2 regions of the Streptomyces krungchingensis genome follow, and region 2 is predicted to be linked to the other one. Evidence: riboswitches for the same ligand, from Rfam matches in the RefSeq annotation. Region 2 holds a riboswitch; the other holds the start of a gene.
What was found. Region 2 has a riboswitch for thiamine pyrophosphate ahead of thiO (glycine oxidase ThiO). Riboswitches for the same ligand answer to the same signal wherever they lie in the genome.
Positions count from the first base shown of each region.

Region 1 (3,535 bases), 2.3 Mb from region 2:
TCCCGGGGCGGGCACATCGGCGTCCGCGGGATGCCGGGACCGCGGATCGTCAGGGCATGGCGGAGGTGCCGGGGTGCTCGATGCCCGCGACGAACGCGGCGATGTCGGCGACCACGCGCTCGGGCTGCTCCCAGTGGACGGCGTGGCCCGTCCCCTCGTAGGCGAGCAGGCGTGATCCGTGGATGGCGTCGAGGATCGTCTGCTGGTCCTCGCGGGGCAGGATGCCGTCCTGCTCTCCCCAGATCACGAGGGTGGGCACCAGGATGCCGGCGAGCGTGGCGCGGAGATCGGCCTGCAGCAGACCCTCCAGGGTCTCCTTCCAGACGCGCGCGGGAACCTTGAGGTTCTCCTCGACCATGGTCTCGACGAGTCCCCGGGCGACCGGACGGTCCGCCACGGCGGCGGCCATGAACGCCTCGACGACATCACGTGGCACCGGATCCGACAGCCCCCGCACGGTCTCCCGCATCGCGTCGACCGCCGGTTTGTCCGCGAGCGTCGCCGGCACACCGAGCAGCACCAGCCCGGAGATCCGGTCGGGGTGGCTGCCCGCGACGATCCGGGCCGGCACGCCGCCGCCGTCGGCGCCGACGAGGACGGCGCGCGGAATGTCCGCGGCGTCGAGGAAGGCCACGAGGTCGGCGGCGAAGTCCTCGGGCGCGTACCCGGTGGCAGGGCGGTCGGCGTCGCCGTGGCCGCGCTGGGTGGGCGCGTAGCCGTGCAGGGACGCCGGCAGACGCCGCAGCAGCGGCTCGAAGGACCACCAGGAGTCGGCCAGCCCGTGGACGAGGACGACCGGTGTGCCCCCGGGGTACCCGGCCTCGGCGTACGGGAGGGTGAGTCCGTCGCGCAGCCGCGCGGACCTCAGGGAGATGACGGTCACGGCGTGCTGCCTCCTTCCGCTCGTCCGCCCGGGGCCGGCAGCCGGGAGATGAAGCGGGTGAGCGCGTCGACGTACTGCTCCGGGTGGGTGATGTGGGGGATGTGCCCCGCCCCTTCGATGACCTGGTAGCAAGCCTGTGGCGCGGCCGCCGCCAGCCGGTCGAGGACCTTCGCCGTCCAGGCCGGGCTCTCGGAACCCCGGCTCAGCAGGAGCGGTACGGAGCAGCGGGCGAGGCCGTCGAGGTCCAGGGTCGCCCAGCCGGCGTCGGACTGTTCGTCCAACCAGGTGGGCGCGTTGTGCACGAACGTCTCGCGCACTTCGGCCGGCAGCCGGTCCCACATGCCCGGCCCCAGAGCGACCTCCTCCACGAACAGCCAGGCGGCCTGCTCGTACTCGCCGTTGCGGAGATGGTCGAGGGTCGCGTCGACGGAGTCCTGGGTCGGGCGGAGTTCCGCCATGGCGTCCTGGTCGTCGGCGACGATCGCGAACAGCGGGGGTTCGTGGGCGGTGACGCTCCGGAACAGCCCGGGGCTCCGTGTGGCCAGGCCCAGCGTGATCGAGGCCCCGAACGAATTGCCCGCCACGTGCGCGGACTCCCCCGCCACCTGCTCGATCACGGCCGCGAGGTCGTCCTCGTCCTCCCGCCTGGTGCCCTGGCCCGGTGCCGCCTCGCTGCGGCCGTGGCCCCGCCGGTCGTAGGTGATCACCCGGAACGACGCGCGGGCGTCGGCGTCGATGGCCGCCCGCCACGACGTGTGGTCGTTCCAGGAGCCGTGGACCAGGACGAGCGGGTCGCCCTCCCCGACGACCTGGTAGTGGATGCCCAGGTCGCCCGAGTGAAGAAGCGGCATGCCGTGACTCCTCAGCGCGTCCGGGGATGACAGGGCTGCGGGCCGGCCCGCCATACGGTTGCCCCCAGTGTCCGCCGGGACGTGTGCGGCGTCGCCCCCGCGTCGGACATACGGGCTAACACCTGGGCTCACCCGCCGGTCGCGGCGTCCGTTAGGGTGTGCGTCGTACCGGACACGGGGTGCCCCGATCGAGGGCTGAGATCACACCCGTCGAACCTGAACCAGTTCGTACTGGCGGAGGGATGTCTTCATGCCATTGGCGCATGTTTCCGGCGGGCTGCCCGCCGATGGCCGGCCGGCCGTCTTCGACGGCAGGATGCCGGCCGCTCCCGGGGACCTGAGGGTCGAGGGACACGGAATCGAGCCGGTCCCGGAGGGGAACCGCTACGGCGGGGCCGGACGGCTGTTCACGGTGTGGTTCGCCCCCAATCTGACCATGACGGGTGTGTTCACCGGGACCATCGGCGTCGCGCTCGGCCTGGACTTCGGCACCGCACTCGCCGCGGTCGTCCTCGGCACCGTGCTCGGCGCCCTGCCCACCGCGTATCTGAGCACCTGGGGCGGCCTCACCGGGACCGGCCAACTCCCCCTGGCCCGGCTGGCCTTCGGCCGTGCCGTGGCGTTGCCCGGCATCCTGCAGTGGGTGTCGTCGGTGGCCTGGGACGCGCTGATCGGGCTGTTCGGCGGGGACGCGCTGGCCCGGCTGTGCGGCTGGCCGTTCTGGATCGGAGTGCTGGTCATGATGGCCGCGCAGGGCGCACTGGGCGTCCTGGGGTACGAGGCGATCCACCGCCTCCAGATCGTCATGACCTTCGTGCTCGCCGCCTCGTTCGCGGTCATCGCCTGGCGGATGCTGGACGGTGTCCACCCCGCCTCGACGGGTGCGGCGGCGGGCGCCGACCGTGCGGGCGCGTTCGTGCTGACCAGCACCATCGCGCTGAGCCTCGCCCTGTCCTGGGCTCCGTACGCGACGGACTTCAGCCGGTATCTGCCGCGGGGCACCTCCCGTACGCGCATGTTCTGGTGCACGCTGCTCGGTCTCGTGGTGTCGTTCGTGGCCGTGCAGGCCCTCGGACTGTGGGGCGCGTCCGTGCTCACGGACCAGACGGCCGCGGGCGTCGACGAGTTGCTGGGCGGCGGGGCCGCCGGTGCGTTCGGACTGCTGGCGGTGGCGCTGGCGGCGGTGTGCAGCAACGCGATGAACGACTACAGCGGTTCGCTGGCACTGCAGACCGTGGGGGTGCGTGTGCCCCGCCCGGTGGCCGCCGCGCTCGCCGCCGTGCTCGGCTTCCCGCTGGTGCTGTGGATGCACGCGGCCGACACCACCACGCGGTTCCAGAACGTGCTGCTGTTCGTCGGCTACTGGATCCCCGGGTTCGTCGCGATCGTCGTCGTGGACTGGGTCGCGCGAGCCCGCGCCCGCGGGGGTGCCGCGTTCGACGTCACCGCCGAGGCGTCGCTGCCGCAGCCGGCCCGGCCCGCGCTGCTGGCGTTCGTCGCCGCGTTCGCCGCGGCCGTCCCGTTCATGGACACCGGCCTGTACGTGGGTCCGGTCGCCGAAGCGCTGCACGGCGCCGACCTCTCCTACTACGTGGCGTTCCTCGTCGCGCTCGCCGTGTACGCCCCGCTGCGGTCGCGGGGCCGCACCGCCGTTCCCGTCCGCTGACGGCCCTGCCCGCCGTCCGCACGCAGCACCGCTGAGAGGAGCACCCCATGCCCCGGCCACCCCTGGTCCTGACGATCGCCGGTTCCGACTCCGGCGGTGGCGCCGGAATCCAGGCCGACCTGAAGACGATGCTGG
Region 1 covers NZ_JBPUKY010000001.1:1,070,545-1,074,079, forward strand. The annotation lists gene ACSYGO_RS04940 (alpha/beta fold hydrolase) at 50-883, opposite strand; gene ACSYGO_RS04945 (alpha/beta fold hydrolase) at 880-1,734, opposite strand; TPP riboswitch at 1,900-1,994, shown strand; gene ACSYGO_RS04950 (purine-cytosine permease family protein) at 1,985-3,400, shown strand; gene thiD (bifunctional hydroxymethylpyrimidine kinase/phosphomethylpyrimidine kinase) at 3,448-3,535, shown strand, end outside.
Region 1: it holds a riboswitch for thiamine pyrophosphate, as region 2 does, so the genes downstream of both, ACSYGO_RS04950 (purine-cytosine permease family protein) here and thiO (glycine oxidase ThiO) in region 2, are expected to answer to the same signal.

Region 2 (3,535 bases):
GCGTACGCAAGCGCGCACCGCTCTCGCACAGACGTCCGGTACGGGGCGGGGGTATCCGAACGAAGGGCCGTTCCGTCAGAAGGCCGGACGCTCGGGATCCAGTCGTGCCATGCCCTCCGTGGGGGACGACGCCTCGGCGAAGTGACGGCGCGGGATACGGCCGGCACGGAAGGCGAGGCGTCCCGCCTCCACCGCGTGCCGCATCCCCTCCGCCATCAGTACCGGCTCCTGCGCCCGCGTCACGGCCGAGGCGAGCATCACACCCGCGCACCCCAGCTCCATGGCGAGCGCCGCGTCGGAGGCGGTCCCGGCGCCCGCGTCCAGGATGACCGGCACGCGCGCGTGCTCGGTGATCAACTGGAAGTTGTGCGGATTGCGGATGCCGAGCCCGGAGCCGATCGGCGAGCCGAGCGGCATGATCGCGGCGCAGCCGACGTCCTCCAGCTTCCGCGCGAGCACGGGGTCGTCGTTCGTGTACGGGAGCACGGTGAACCCGTCGTCGACCAGGGTCTCCGCGGCGTCCAGCAGCTCGATCGGGTCGGGCAGAAGCGTGCGCTCGTCGGCGATGACCTCCAGCTTGACCAGGTCCGTGCCGAGCGCCTCGCGCGCGAGGCGGGCGGTCAGCACGGCCTCGCCCGCGGTGAAGCAGCCCGCCGTGTTCGGCAGTACGCGAATGCCGAGCCGGTCGAGCACGGACAGCACGGAGCCGTGCACGGACGCGTCCACACGCCGCATCGCGACGGTCGTCAGTTCCGTGCCGGACGCCACGAGCGAGCGCTCCAGGACGTCGAGGCTGGGCGCCCCGCCCGTCCCCATGATCAGCCGGGACGAGAAGGACGTACCACCGAGGACCAGGGGATCGTCGGCCATGGGTCAGCCTCCCTGGACGGCGGTGAGGACCTCGACGCGGTCTCCCTCGGTCAGTGGCGTGACCGGCCACTGCGTGCGCGGGACGACCGTTTCGTTGAGCGCGGCCGCCACCCCGGAGGGGGCGGCGGTGAGCGTGGCGACGAGCGCGTCGAGAGCGGTCCCCGCGGCGATGTGCCGCCGCTCGCCGTTGACGAAGATGTTCATGCGGGCTGCTCCGTGAGGGCGGCGGCGAAGCGCCGCGGGGTGAAGGGGCGTGCCGCGTCGGGAAGTTCGCCCGTGGTCAGGACGTGCGCCATGGCGTCACCGGTGACCGGGGTGAGCAGCACGCCGTTGCGGTAGTGGCCGGTGGCCAGCAGGAGGCCGTCCAGCCCGGTCGGGCCGATCAGCGGCGCGTTGTCCGGCGAGCCGGGGCGCAGCCCGGCGCGCGTCTCGGTGAGCGGCAGTTCGGTGATGCCGGGCACCAGCTCGTGCGCGTCGCGCAACAGCTCGTAGACACCGCCCGCGGTCACCGTCGTGTCCCAGCCCAGCTCCTCACTGGTCGCGCCCACGACGAGCTCGCCGCTCTCCCGCGGCACCAGATAGACCTGGCTGCCCCGGACGACCGCACGGACCGTGCGGCTCAGGAACGGCGCGTACCGCTTCGGCACCGTCAGCCGCAGCACCTGCCCCTTCACGGGGCGCACCGGCGGCAGCACATCGTCGGGTACGCCCGCCAGGCGCCCGCTCAGGCTCCCCGCGGCGAGCACCACCTGGCCCGCGGACAGTTCGCTGCCGTCCGTGGTCACGGCCCCCACGGCCCTGCCGCCCTCGACCCGCAGGCGCTCCGCCCACGTGCGGTGGAACACCACGTCGGCCCGCTCGCAGGCCGTGACCAGGGCGCCGGCGAGCCGGCGGGGGTCGATCTGGTGGTCGCCGTCGACCCGCAGGCCGCCGCGCACGCCGGGCGCGAGCATCGGCTCCAGACGGCGGCACTCACGGCCGCTCAGCCACTCCGACTCCAGCCCCGACCGGCGTTGCAGGGCGTGCAGTTCGCGCAGATGGGCACGGTCGTCGGCGTCCAGGGCGACGGCCAGCGTGCCGCACCGGCGGTACCCCAGCTCCTGGCCGGTCGCCTCGGTGAGTTCGGCGGCGAAGTCCGGATAGCGGCGTGCCGAGGCCAGGTTGAGGCCCAGCAGGGTCTGTTCGCCGTAGTGCAGTTCGGTGACGGCGGCGAGCATCCCGGCCGCGACCTGAGCGGCCCCGCCGCCGGGCTCGGGGTCCACGATCGCGGTGGCCATCCCGCGTTGCGCGGCCCGCCAGGCCGTGACCAGGCCGATGATCCCGCCCCCGATGACGAGGACGTCGGGCGTTCGTGACGACATGGGCGTCCAGCCCCTCCCTTCGCCGGCATGACCCGGATCAGGTTCGTACGGTCGGAGGCCGCCCAGCCTCCCTCTCAGCCCGGTGCGTCCGGGCTCCCGCGAGTGCTTTACGTTGGCCACCCTAGCCCGCCGTCACATGTCTCAGTAAGGGAGCCTCCGCCCATGGCCCGATCGCTCGACGGCGTCGTCCTCGCCCCTGTCGCCGACCAGGCGCCCGGCCAGGTGGGCACCCGGACCCGGTTCGTCTACCACGAGAGGAACGGGGAGATCTGGGCCGAGTACGAGGGCGGCGACGTGGTACGCGGCCGCCTCGTGGGTACCCGTGAAGGTGACCGCCTCGACTTCCGGTACGTGCAGCTGGGGCGTGCCGGCGACACCTCGTCGGGCCACTGCGTCTCCCGCGTGGTGGAGCTGCCCGACGGGCGGCTGCGCCTGGAGGAGACCTGGGAGTGGGAATCGCGGGCGGGCAGCGGGACGAGCACGGTGGAGGAGGTCGCCCGGGTGGAGCATTCGCCGGCGGCGGACGAGCAGGTGTGGAACAGCTCACTGAGCACGTCCGCTGACTGACGAATTGTCAGGTGTCTATGGTGATCAGGTGAGCGAGCAGACGCAGGCGCAGGAGCGCACGAAGCGGCGGGTCGTCGTCGTGGGCGCGGGCATGGCCGGTGTCCAGACCGCGGTCGCCCTGCGCGAACAGGGCTTCACCGGCACCGTCACCCTCATCGGCGCGGAGCCCCATCAGCCGTACGACCGGCCGCCGCTGTCCAAGGCCGTGCTGCTCGGCAAGTCCGAGGGTTCGGCCTTCGACGTCGACTTCGAGGCGCTGGACATCGACCTCCGGCTCGGCTGCGAGGCGCTCGGCGTCCGCCCGGCCGACCATGAGCTGGACACCGAGGCGGGGCCGGTCCGGTACGACGTGCTGGTCATCGCGACCGGCGCCGAACCGATCCGGTTGCCCGGCGCCGAAGGGGTGCCCGGCGTCCATCTGCTGCGCACCCTCGACGACGCGGAACGGCTGCGTCCCGTCCTCGCCCGGCAGCACGACATCGTGGTCGTCGGGGCCGGCTGGATCGGCGCCGAGTTCGCCACGGCGGCACGCGAGGCCGGCTGCACGGTGACGGTCGTCGAGGCCGCCGACCGCCCCCTCGCCGGGGCGCTGCCCGCCGAGGTGGCCGCGCCGATGGCCGCCTGGTACGCGGACAGCGGAGCCGAGCTGCGTACCCACGCGCGCGTGGAGCGTGTCGAGCCCGGTGCCGTGGTGCTGGACGACGGCTCCCGGGTGCCCGCGGACGCCGTGGTCGTCG
Region 2 covers NZ_JBPUKY010000001.1:3,379,386-3,382,920, reverse strand. The annotation lists gene ACSYGO_RS15070 (thiazole synthase) at 76-870, opposite strand; gene thiS (sulfur carrier protein ThiS) at 874-1,074, opposite strand; gene thiO (glycine oxidase ThiO) at 1,071-2,231, opposite strand; TPP riboswitch at 2,229-2,341, opposite strand; gene ACSYGO_RS15055 (hypothetical protein) at 2,394-2,798, shown strand; gene ACSYGO_RS15050 (NAD(P)/FAD-dependent oxidoreductase) at 2,827-3,535, shown strand, end outside.